Regions from separate parts of the Erwinia sp. GW821-FHT03D09 genome, predicted to be linked through region 1. Evidence: predicted binding sites of a transcription regulator. Region 1 holds the regulator's gene; the other holds the start of a gene.

What was found. The regulator PurR, encoded in region 1, represses purine synthesis genes. The targets are predictions, from matches to a motif close to CANGCAAACGTTTGCNTG.
Region 2: the regulator PurR is predicted to act here: its motif matches at 2,329-2,346, upstream of purE (5-(carboxyamino)imidazole ribonucleotide mutase).

What each region holds. Positions count from the first base shown of each region.
Region 1 covers NZ_JBWKUK010000001.1:100,231-104,745, reverse strand. Annotated here, with positions in the region: gene AC07U6_RS00550 (Grx4 family monothiol glutaredoxin) at 1-297, opposite strand, end outside; gene AC07U6_RS00545 (C40 family peptidase) at 663-1,526, shown strand; gene cydH (cytochrome bd-I oxidase subunit CydH) at 1,591-1,680, opposite strand; gene purR (HTH-type transcriptional repressor PurR) at 1,975-3,000, shown strand; gene punR (DNA-binding transcriptional activator PunR) at 3,011-3,925, opposite strand; gene punC (purine nucleoside transporter PunC) at 4,037-4,515, shown strand, end outside.
Region 2 covers NZ_JBWKUK010000023.1:8,885-13,399, reverse strand. Annotated here, with positions in the region: gene purK (5-(carboxyamino)imidazole ribonucleotide synthase) at 663-1,730, opposite strand; gene purE (5-(carboxyamino)imidazole ribonucleotide mutase) at 1,727-2,236, opposite strand; gene lpxH (UDP-2,3-diacylglucosamine diphosphatase) at 2,383-3,099, opposite strand; gene ppiB (peptidylprolyl isomerase B) at 3,102-3,596, opposite strand; gene cysS (cysteine--tRNA ligase) at 3,833-4,515, shown strand, end outside.

The DNA of each region.
Region 1 (4,515 bases):
GATCAGCTGCTGCAGTTCACCGCGCTGGAACATTTCGATAATGATATCGCAGCCACCGACCAGCTCGCCGTCAACCCACAGCTGTGGGAAGGTAGGCCAGTTAGCGTAGGCCGGCATTTCTGCACGAATATCCGGGTTCTGCAGGATATCAACGTAGGCAAAACGTTCACCACAGGCGGAAAGAGCCTGTACGGCCTGTGCGGAGAAACCACAGCTTGGCAGCTTTGGAGAACCTTTCATATACAGCAGGATTGGGTTTTCTGCGATCTGACGCTGAATTTTTTCAACAGTACTCATAAATGACTTCCTCAGTACGATACTTCGTGTTTAGTTATTGTAGCGATTCTGCTCCGCCGTTGAAAACGACATTTTACGCAGCGCTGATGAACAGAACGCAACAAAATGCAAAATTATGAAAACAAAATAACATTTTCCTATCATCGTTGCAGCGTTTCTCGATGTTAGATTACTTTTTTTTGTTGAGTTAAACAGCTGATTACGCTTAATAATTCATCATTTACTTAATCTGTCTTATTGAAACAAAAAACACCTTACCTTTTGTTAAGAAGTTAGATTAGAATTGCCCTAACCCCTGCAAATTGCAGAATTCTTTTTCGATTGCCATGCGGTCATTACACTGAGTTTAACTGTTAATGGGAACGTTGCGTTTAATCATCACGCTTAGCATGCTGGCCCTTGCCCAGCTGTTCTTTAATATGGCGCATGCATCGCCTCATGCTCCCGTTAACGCTAACCAACATAAAGTTGACCACAACTCTGCGCGTAAAGATGAACGCCGCAAGCGTCGCCCGGTGAAAGCTGCCGCCACGAAGAAAGTCAAAGAACCTCTCATTAAAAAAAACAAAGCGCCAGCGCTTAAGAAAAACAAAGTTTCTGCTACCCAGAAGGCAAAACTGAAGAAGAGCCAGGAAGCCACCGCTTCACGCGAAGTGAAAACCACCCGCATCGGCAAGATGGAGAAAAAGCGCTATGGTCGCGAGCGTCTCGCCTCTTTGCAGACGAAAAAAGGTAAGAAAGGCACGCTGCGCGCTATCGAGAATGGTGAAGTTGAGTCCCCTGAATCGCCGTTGAAGTTGAGCAAGGCACACCGCGCACGCTATCAGAAAGCGCGTGAAACAGCGATGAACAAGCTGATGGGCCAGTTAGGTAAACCCTACCAGTGGGGCGGCGCCTCACCCTCGACCGGTTTCGACTGTAGCGGCCTGGTGTGGTACGCCTATAAAGACCTGGTGAAGTTTAAGATCCCGCGCACGGCGAATGAGATGTATCACCTGCGTGATGCTGCACCAATCAAACGCGACAAGCTGGAAAAAGGCGATTTGGTGTTCTTCCGCATCAGCGGACGCGGTACTGCCGATCACGTTGGCGTTTATCTTGGCGGTGGGAAATTCATTCAGTCACCGAGAACCGGCAAAGATATTCAGGTAAGCACGCTGGGCGATGATTACTGGCAGGAGCATTACATTGGTGCACGCCGAATGATGACGCCGAAAACGATTCGCTGATTGCGCAACGCGGACCGTCAGGACTCATTGCTAATCGGGAGGAGCCATGCTCCTCCCGATTTTCTTAGTACAGAATAGCCGTGAAGCTAAATGCAATAATCATCAGTAGCGCACCCACCGTGGTCAGCAGTGAGAATTTCAGATCGGTACTCATCGTCTCTCCTTAATAACCCTGTAAAATGTATGCACAAAGATTTTCTCACAGTTCCCCGTAAAAATCTCGTTTTCTCTGCGCAGCCTTGTTAGAATTCCTCTTTTCCGTTGCGCAACAGCAGCGGAAACGGTTTTTGCCAGCTCTGCAGTCACTCTACGGACGATTTTTTCCCCTTTCCGACCCGTTGCGGCAACATCTAAACCACTTTGGTCTGGCGGGAAAAGGCCGCACCCAGGCAAACGTTTAACCAACCTGTTATCAAATAGTTACGATAACACCAGGAGCATAAGTTTAATGGCAACAATTAAGGATGTGGCAAAGCGAGCCGGGGTTTCAACAACCACGGTTTCCCACGTAATTAATAAAACGCGCTTTGTAGCCGAAGAGACTCGTGAAGCCGTGTGGGCAGCAATTAAGGAATTGCACTATTCCCCCAGCGCCGTGGCACGTAGTCTGAAGGTTAACCACACCAAAACCATCGGCCTGCTGGCAACATCCAGCGAAGCGCCCTATTTTGCCGAAATTATTGAAGCCGTGGAAAACCGCTGCTTTGCCAAAGGCTATACCCTGATCCTTGGGAATGCGCACAACGACCTGCACAAACAGCAGGCTTACCTGTCGATGATGGCGCAGAAGCGCGTGGACGGGCTGCTGGTAATGTGCTCTGAGTATCCGGATTCATTAATCTCGATGCTGGAAGACCACCGCAATATCCCGATGGTGGTGATGGACTGGGGCGAATCGCGCGGTGATTTCACCGATACAGTACTGGATAACGCCTTTGAAGGCGGCTATCTGGCCGGGCGTTATCTTATTGAGCGTGGTCACCGTGATATCGGTGCCATTCCTGGACAGCTGGAGCGCAACACCGGCGGCGGACGCCATGCCGGATTCCTCAAAGCGCTGAACGAAGCCGGGATTACCCTGCGCGAAGAGTGGCTGGTCCAGGGCGACTTTGAACCTGAATCCGGTTATCGCGCCATGCAGCAGATTCTGGGGCAGAAACAGCGCCCTACTGCCATCTTCTGCGGCGGCGACGTGATGGCTATGGGCGCAATTTGTGCCGCAGATGAGATGGGCCTGCGCGTTCCGCAGGATATTTCGGTGATCGGTTATGATAACGTGCGCAACGCCCGCTATTTCACACCGGCGCTGACCACGGTGCATCAGCCGAAAGAAAGGCTGGGAGAAACCGCGTTTGATATGCTGTTCGATCGCATCACCAGCAAGCGTGAAGAACCGCAGACCATTGAAGTTCATCCGTCCCTGATTGAACGGCGCTCCGTTGCCGACGGCCCGTTCCGCGACTATCGCCGCTAATCCCGTTCGCTCAGGCGGACGGTTCACTCAGCCATTCAGCATTAAGCGTATCGCTGTCGCCGACGTAATCGAGCAGCCAGTTCAGCGCCGGTGACGCACTTTGTTCCGACCAGCTCAGGCAACATGGGCTGATCGGGAACGGGTTTGCCAGCGTCAGTTCCGCAACGCCCCCTTCTGCGATCCACCCCCGGGCAAAGTGCCCCGGGATCATGCCGACGCACAGTCCGGCCCGCAGACAGTCAATCGCGCTGTCCCAGTCAGGAACCACCAGCCGACGCTGATTATCCAGCGTCCAGGTATTACGCTTTGGCAGCGATCGCGACGTGTCCTCCAGCGTCAGCGATGGCCATTCGCGCAGCAGATCGTCGCTGAGCGGGCTTGTCTGGTGCAACAGGGGATGCCCCGCCTTTACCACACAGCGCCAGTTAAGGCTACCCATATCGCGGAAGGCGAAGCGTCCGCCGACCGGCACAGCCTGGGTGGCACCAATCGCCACATCAACGCGGCCATCCGCCAGCGCATCCCACACGCCGTTAAACACCTCAGGGAAGATATGCAGTTCCATATCGGGGAAATGACGGTAGAAATCGACGATAAGCTGGCGGGTACGCTGCGGTCTGACAATGCGGTCAACGGCGATATTAATCTGACCTCGCCAGCCGTTAGCCACCTGCTGACAGCGGCGACGCGTGGCAAGCATTTTTTTGATAACAAAACGCCCTTCCTCGCTAAATACTCGCCCGGCCTCGGTCAACACCACATCGCGATGGCGTCGTTCAAACAGGCTGACGGCCAGCCACTGCTCTAGCTGGCGTACGGTATAGCTTACCGCAGAAGGCACGCGGTGAAGCTCAGCCGCTGCGGCAGTAAAGCTGCCAGTTCTGGCAACGGCTTCAATCACTTCCAGAGAATGTTCTGACCACATCACTTTGCCTGCAAATTTTTTCAATGGAACTGACGAATATTAGCGTTTCACAAGCGTAAGTGCATCCCTTTACACTCCCTGCGATAAAAAACTGCCCTGTACGAGTAAACTATGCCTTCAAAATTCTTTATCGTTTATCTGGCTATGCTGAGCATGCTGGGTTTCCTTGCTACCGATATGTACCTGCCCGCTTTTGGTGAGATGCAGCAGGATCTTGCCACCGGTTCTGGCGTTATCAGCGCCAGCCTGAGCATCTTCCTTGCCGGCTTCGCCTGCGCACAGCTGATTTGGGGAACACTGTCCGACCGCCTTGGCCGCAAGCCCGTGCTGCTGGTGGGGCTGGGGATGTTCGCTATCGGCTGTGCTGCCATGATGTGGGTGCATTCCGCTCCGTGGCTGCTGTTTTTCCGTTTCCTGCAGGCTGTGGGTGTGTGTGCCGCAGCCGTAAGCTGGCAGGCCCTGGTTGTCGATCGCTACAGCGCCGAGCAGGCAAAACGCGTATTCGCCACCATTATGCCGCTGGTTGCGCTTTCACCGGCGCTGGCACCGCTGCTGGGTGCCTGGCTACTTGAACATTTTTCCTGGCGAGC
Region 2 (4,515 bases), on a different contig from region 1:
CTCGCGCCGCGTTGCGGTCCCTTCACTTCTTTCGTCAGCCTGTCGGACCAGCGTAGACGCGCGTCCTGCGCGGCTACGCTTTTCGGCCGCGTCCATGCGGCCGAATCCTGTCTTCCTCACTTCGTTCAGCGCTGTGGATGCTGCGGCCAGGGCACCCACCGGTCGGCTCCCGGAACGCGGTGTCGTCTGAATGAAAAGACAGAGGGGTCTTGCTCATTGTGGGCGGGTCTTGGATGTTCAGGCTGTAATGGTTAACGTCAGTAGTAGCGACCAGCAACGCTATTAGTCCCGGGCTAGATCGATAAACCGGGCATATAACATTTAACGGTATAGCCTCGGCACTTACAGACAGACTCAAATCATGCAGAACCCCAGTTAAATTCAGCAAACCACGCTCAGTTTTAATCACAGCGAAATCCTGGCTGGTGGGCAATCGGGGTCGGGCGGGTTCGCGGACCGTTGAGCGCAGGGACGCGCGAATCGAGGCCACACGGACGTGTTCACGCCGAGTCCGCGAACCCGCCCGACACCGATACGCCTGACGACGATCTTCCCGCGACACAAACCCGACACCGATTAGCCGGATTCAGGGGGAACAGCCATAAAAAAACGGACCTGAAAAGATCCGTTTTTCTTAACCAGCAAACCTCAGCAAAAAGCAATCAGCCCAGCTTTTCAACCGCCCAGGCAATCCCGCTGGCGTACTCTTTCGGCAGCATCGGCACCAGCGCATTCAGCGCGTCGCATAATGCTGCGGTGCTAACGTCAGACAGATTCAGGTGGCCGACCTTACGGCCCGGACGCACTTCCTTATCGTACCAGTGCAGATGCACCAGCGGCTGGTGCAGCCAGTCCAGATTCACGTCGGTACCGATCAGATTCACCATGACCGCCGGACTGCTGACGACCGGCTTCGGCAGCGGCAGATCGAGGATCGCTCGCAGATGCAGTTCAAACTGGCTGATTGAAGCGCCGTTCTGCGTCCAGTGGCCGCTGTTGTGGACGCGCGGGGCCAGCTCGTTAATCAGCAGGCCTTCCGGTACCACGAAGCACTCCATCGCCATCACGCCGACGTAGTTCAGCTCGTTCATAATCGCTGACAGCATCTGCTCGGCCTGCTGCTGGTGGGCAGCGTTGACCACGGGTAGCATCACGCTGGTGCGCAGAATGCCGTCCTGATGCAGGTTATGAGTCAGCGGATAGAATACCGTGCGCCCATCGTGACCGCGCGCGCCCACCAGCGACACTTCGCCGGAGAAGTTAATGCCGCGCTCAACGATGCATTCTCCGTAGCACTCTTCCGGCAGTGAGCCGGTTTCGTTCGCGCGCAGGCGCCACTGTCCGCGTCCGTCGTAGCCACCGGTGCGGCGCTTAACGATCGCCAGTTCACCGAGGGTGGTAAACACCTGCGGCCACTGGTCGGCGGAGGAAAGTAGCTGCCACGGCGTGGTCGCCAGGCCCAGCCGATCAAGCAGCTGTTTTTGCGTCAGACGGTCGGCCAGCTGCGGGAAAATATCGCGATTAACAAAGGCGTTATGACCTGCCAGTTCGCGAGTCAGCGCGGTTTCCGGCCAGCGTTCAATTTCAGCGGTAATCACGCTGGCGGCAATCGGCAGCGCTTCCGGTTCCGCATCCAGACCGACCGGATAAACGGCGATCCCCAGCGGTTCCCCCGCCTGGCGCAGCATGCGGCCAAGCTGTCCGTTGCCTAATACGCAAACCGGTTTCATGCCTCACCCCGTGGGTCCGGGTTGTTCAGCACTTCATCGGTCTGGGACTGGCGCCATGCCGCCAGGCGTGATGCCAGTTCGGCATCGTGCAGGGCAACAATCTGTGCCGCCAGCAGCGCCGAGTTCGCTGCGCCGGCTTTACCAATCGCCAGCGTGCCAACCGGAATACCGCGCGGCATCTGCACGATAGAGTAAAGGCTGTCTACGCCGCTCAATGCCGCGCTTTGTACCGGCACGCCCAGCACCGGAACCAGCGTTTTGGCCGCCAGCATGCCCGGCAGGTGAGCCGCGCCGCCTGCGCCAGCAATGATCACCTGATAACCGTTATCCGCAGCCTGTTCGGCAAAGCTGAACAGCTTGTCCGGGGTACGGTGGGCAGAAACCACTTCACAGTGGAAGGGAACGTCCAGGCTGGTGAGGATTTCCGCTGCAAACTGCATGGTTGCCCAGTCACTTTTGGAACCCATAACAATAGCAATGCGGGCCGGTGCGGCGTTAGATGACATGCGGGGCTGACTCCTGTGATTTTAAAACGTCACCGTAGTAACCCTGGGGCTACCCGATGGGAAGGGCTGAGAGAATAGCATGAGTCAGCGGCAAGGAAAACGGTTGCGTAGCGGATTATCACGCCATCTCAGGGCAAAATTTTGATTCAGAACGGGAAGGAAATCAGCGCCGTCTCTTCTGCACTGACTCGGATCATCGATCCCTGCTCGTGCCAGGCACCCAGAACGATTCTTTCGGCCGGATTGCCGTCAACCATCAGCTGATGGACCGCCGGGCGATGGGTGTGGCCGTGGATCAGGATTGGCGCATGATGTCGATGCATTGCCGCAACAACGGCCTGTGGGTTCACATCCATAATGGCCATATCTTTACTGCTGTTCGCGTGCTTACTTCCGGCACGCATTTTCACCGCAATACGCTGGCGGATAAATAGCGGCAGGGCCAGGAACAGTTTTTGCAGCCACGGCTGATGCACTTTGGCACGGAAACGCAGATAGCCCACGTCATCGGTACAAAGCGTGTCGCCGTGCATAATCAGCACGCGCTTACCGTACAGCTCCAGCAGCTGTTCTTCCGGCAGCAGGGTCATGCCTGCGGTGCGGGCGAAGCGTTTGCCGACCAGGAAATCGCGGTTGCCGTGAATAAAGAAGCAGGGGATGTTGAGCTGGCTCAGGGCCTGAGCGACTTCGACGTGTAGCGGATTCGGATCGTCGTCGCCGATCCAGGCCTCAAACAGGTCGCCAAGAATATAGAGGGCGTCAGCATGCTGCGCTTCCCGGCGTAAAAAATGAAGAAAACCGGCAGTAATTGCCGGTTCCTCAACACACAGATGAATATCTGCGATAAACAGCGTGTGCGACATTATTACTCGCTGACGGTAACTTTCTGGATAATCACGTCGTCTTTTGGCACGTCCTGGTGCATACCGCTGCGGCCGGTAGAAACGGCTTTGATTTTCTCAACCACGTCCATACCTTCAACCACTTCAGCGAACACGCAGTAACCCCAGCCCTGCAGGCTTTCGTCACGGAAGTTCAGGAAGTCGTTGTCGGCAACGTTGATAAAGAACTGTGCGGTAGCAGAGTGAGGAGCCTGAGTACGCGCCATTGCCAGGGTGCCTTTGGTGTTCTTCAGACCGTTGTTCGCTTCGTTGCGGATCTCGTCTTTAGTGTTTTTCTGCTTCATGCCAGGTTCGAAACCGCCGCCCTGAATCATGAAACCGTTAATTACACGGTGAAAAATGGTGTTGTCGTAGAAGCCTTCACGGCAGTACTCCAGGAAGTTTTTTACGGTTGCCGGCGCTTTGTCATCAAAGGTTTTGATTACGATATCGCCGTGGTTAGTCTGGAAAGTGACCATATTTTCATCCTGTCAGGGTTAGAGTATTAAGAATGCGCGTCGGTGGAATGGACAAATGTCCGCTCCGTGCGGCAGACGGGTCTTATATCACAAAATGTGATGGCGAGTCAGCCCTGCTGCATAACATCATCCGCGCTATAGCGATACCTGGCGTAGCGCTGGCATGAAAAATGCGTCAGAATACGAGATTATCTTTTTTATCATTAACCCCGCACACGCCTAAATGGAATGTCTCAATGCTAAAAATTTTCAACACCCTGAGTCGTCAAAAAGAGGAATTTAAACCTATCCATGCCGGTCAAGTTGGCATGTACGTGTGCGGCATTACCGTTTATGACCTCTGTCACATTGGACACGGCAGGACCTTTGTGGCGTTCGATGTGGTGGCACGCTACCTGCGCTACCTCGGCTATTCACTGAAGTACGTGCGTAACATCACCGACATTGATGACAAAATTATCAAGCGCGCCAACGAGAACGGCGAAACGATAGGTGAACTGACCGACCGCATGATTGCCGAAATGCACACCGATTTCGCCGCGCTAAACATCCTGCCGCCGGACCAGGAACCGCGTGCGACCCGTCATATTGATGAAATCATTGAGCTGGTCAGTACGCTGATTTCTCGTGAGCACGCCTATGTTGCCAGCAACGGCGACGTGATGTTCTCCGTAGACAGCGACCCGACCTACGGTTCGCTGTCGCGCCAGGATCTGGAGCAGCTGCAGGCCGGTGCGCGCGTGGAAGTAGCCGATGTAAAACGCAACCCGATGGACTTCGTGCTGTGGAAAATGTCCAAGTCCGATGAGCCGGGCTGGGCATCACCGTGGGGCAACGGCCGCCCGGGCTGGCACATTGAGTGCTCGGCGATGAACTGCAAACAGCTTGGCCATCACTTTGATATTCACGGCGGCGGTTC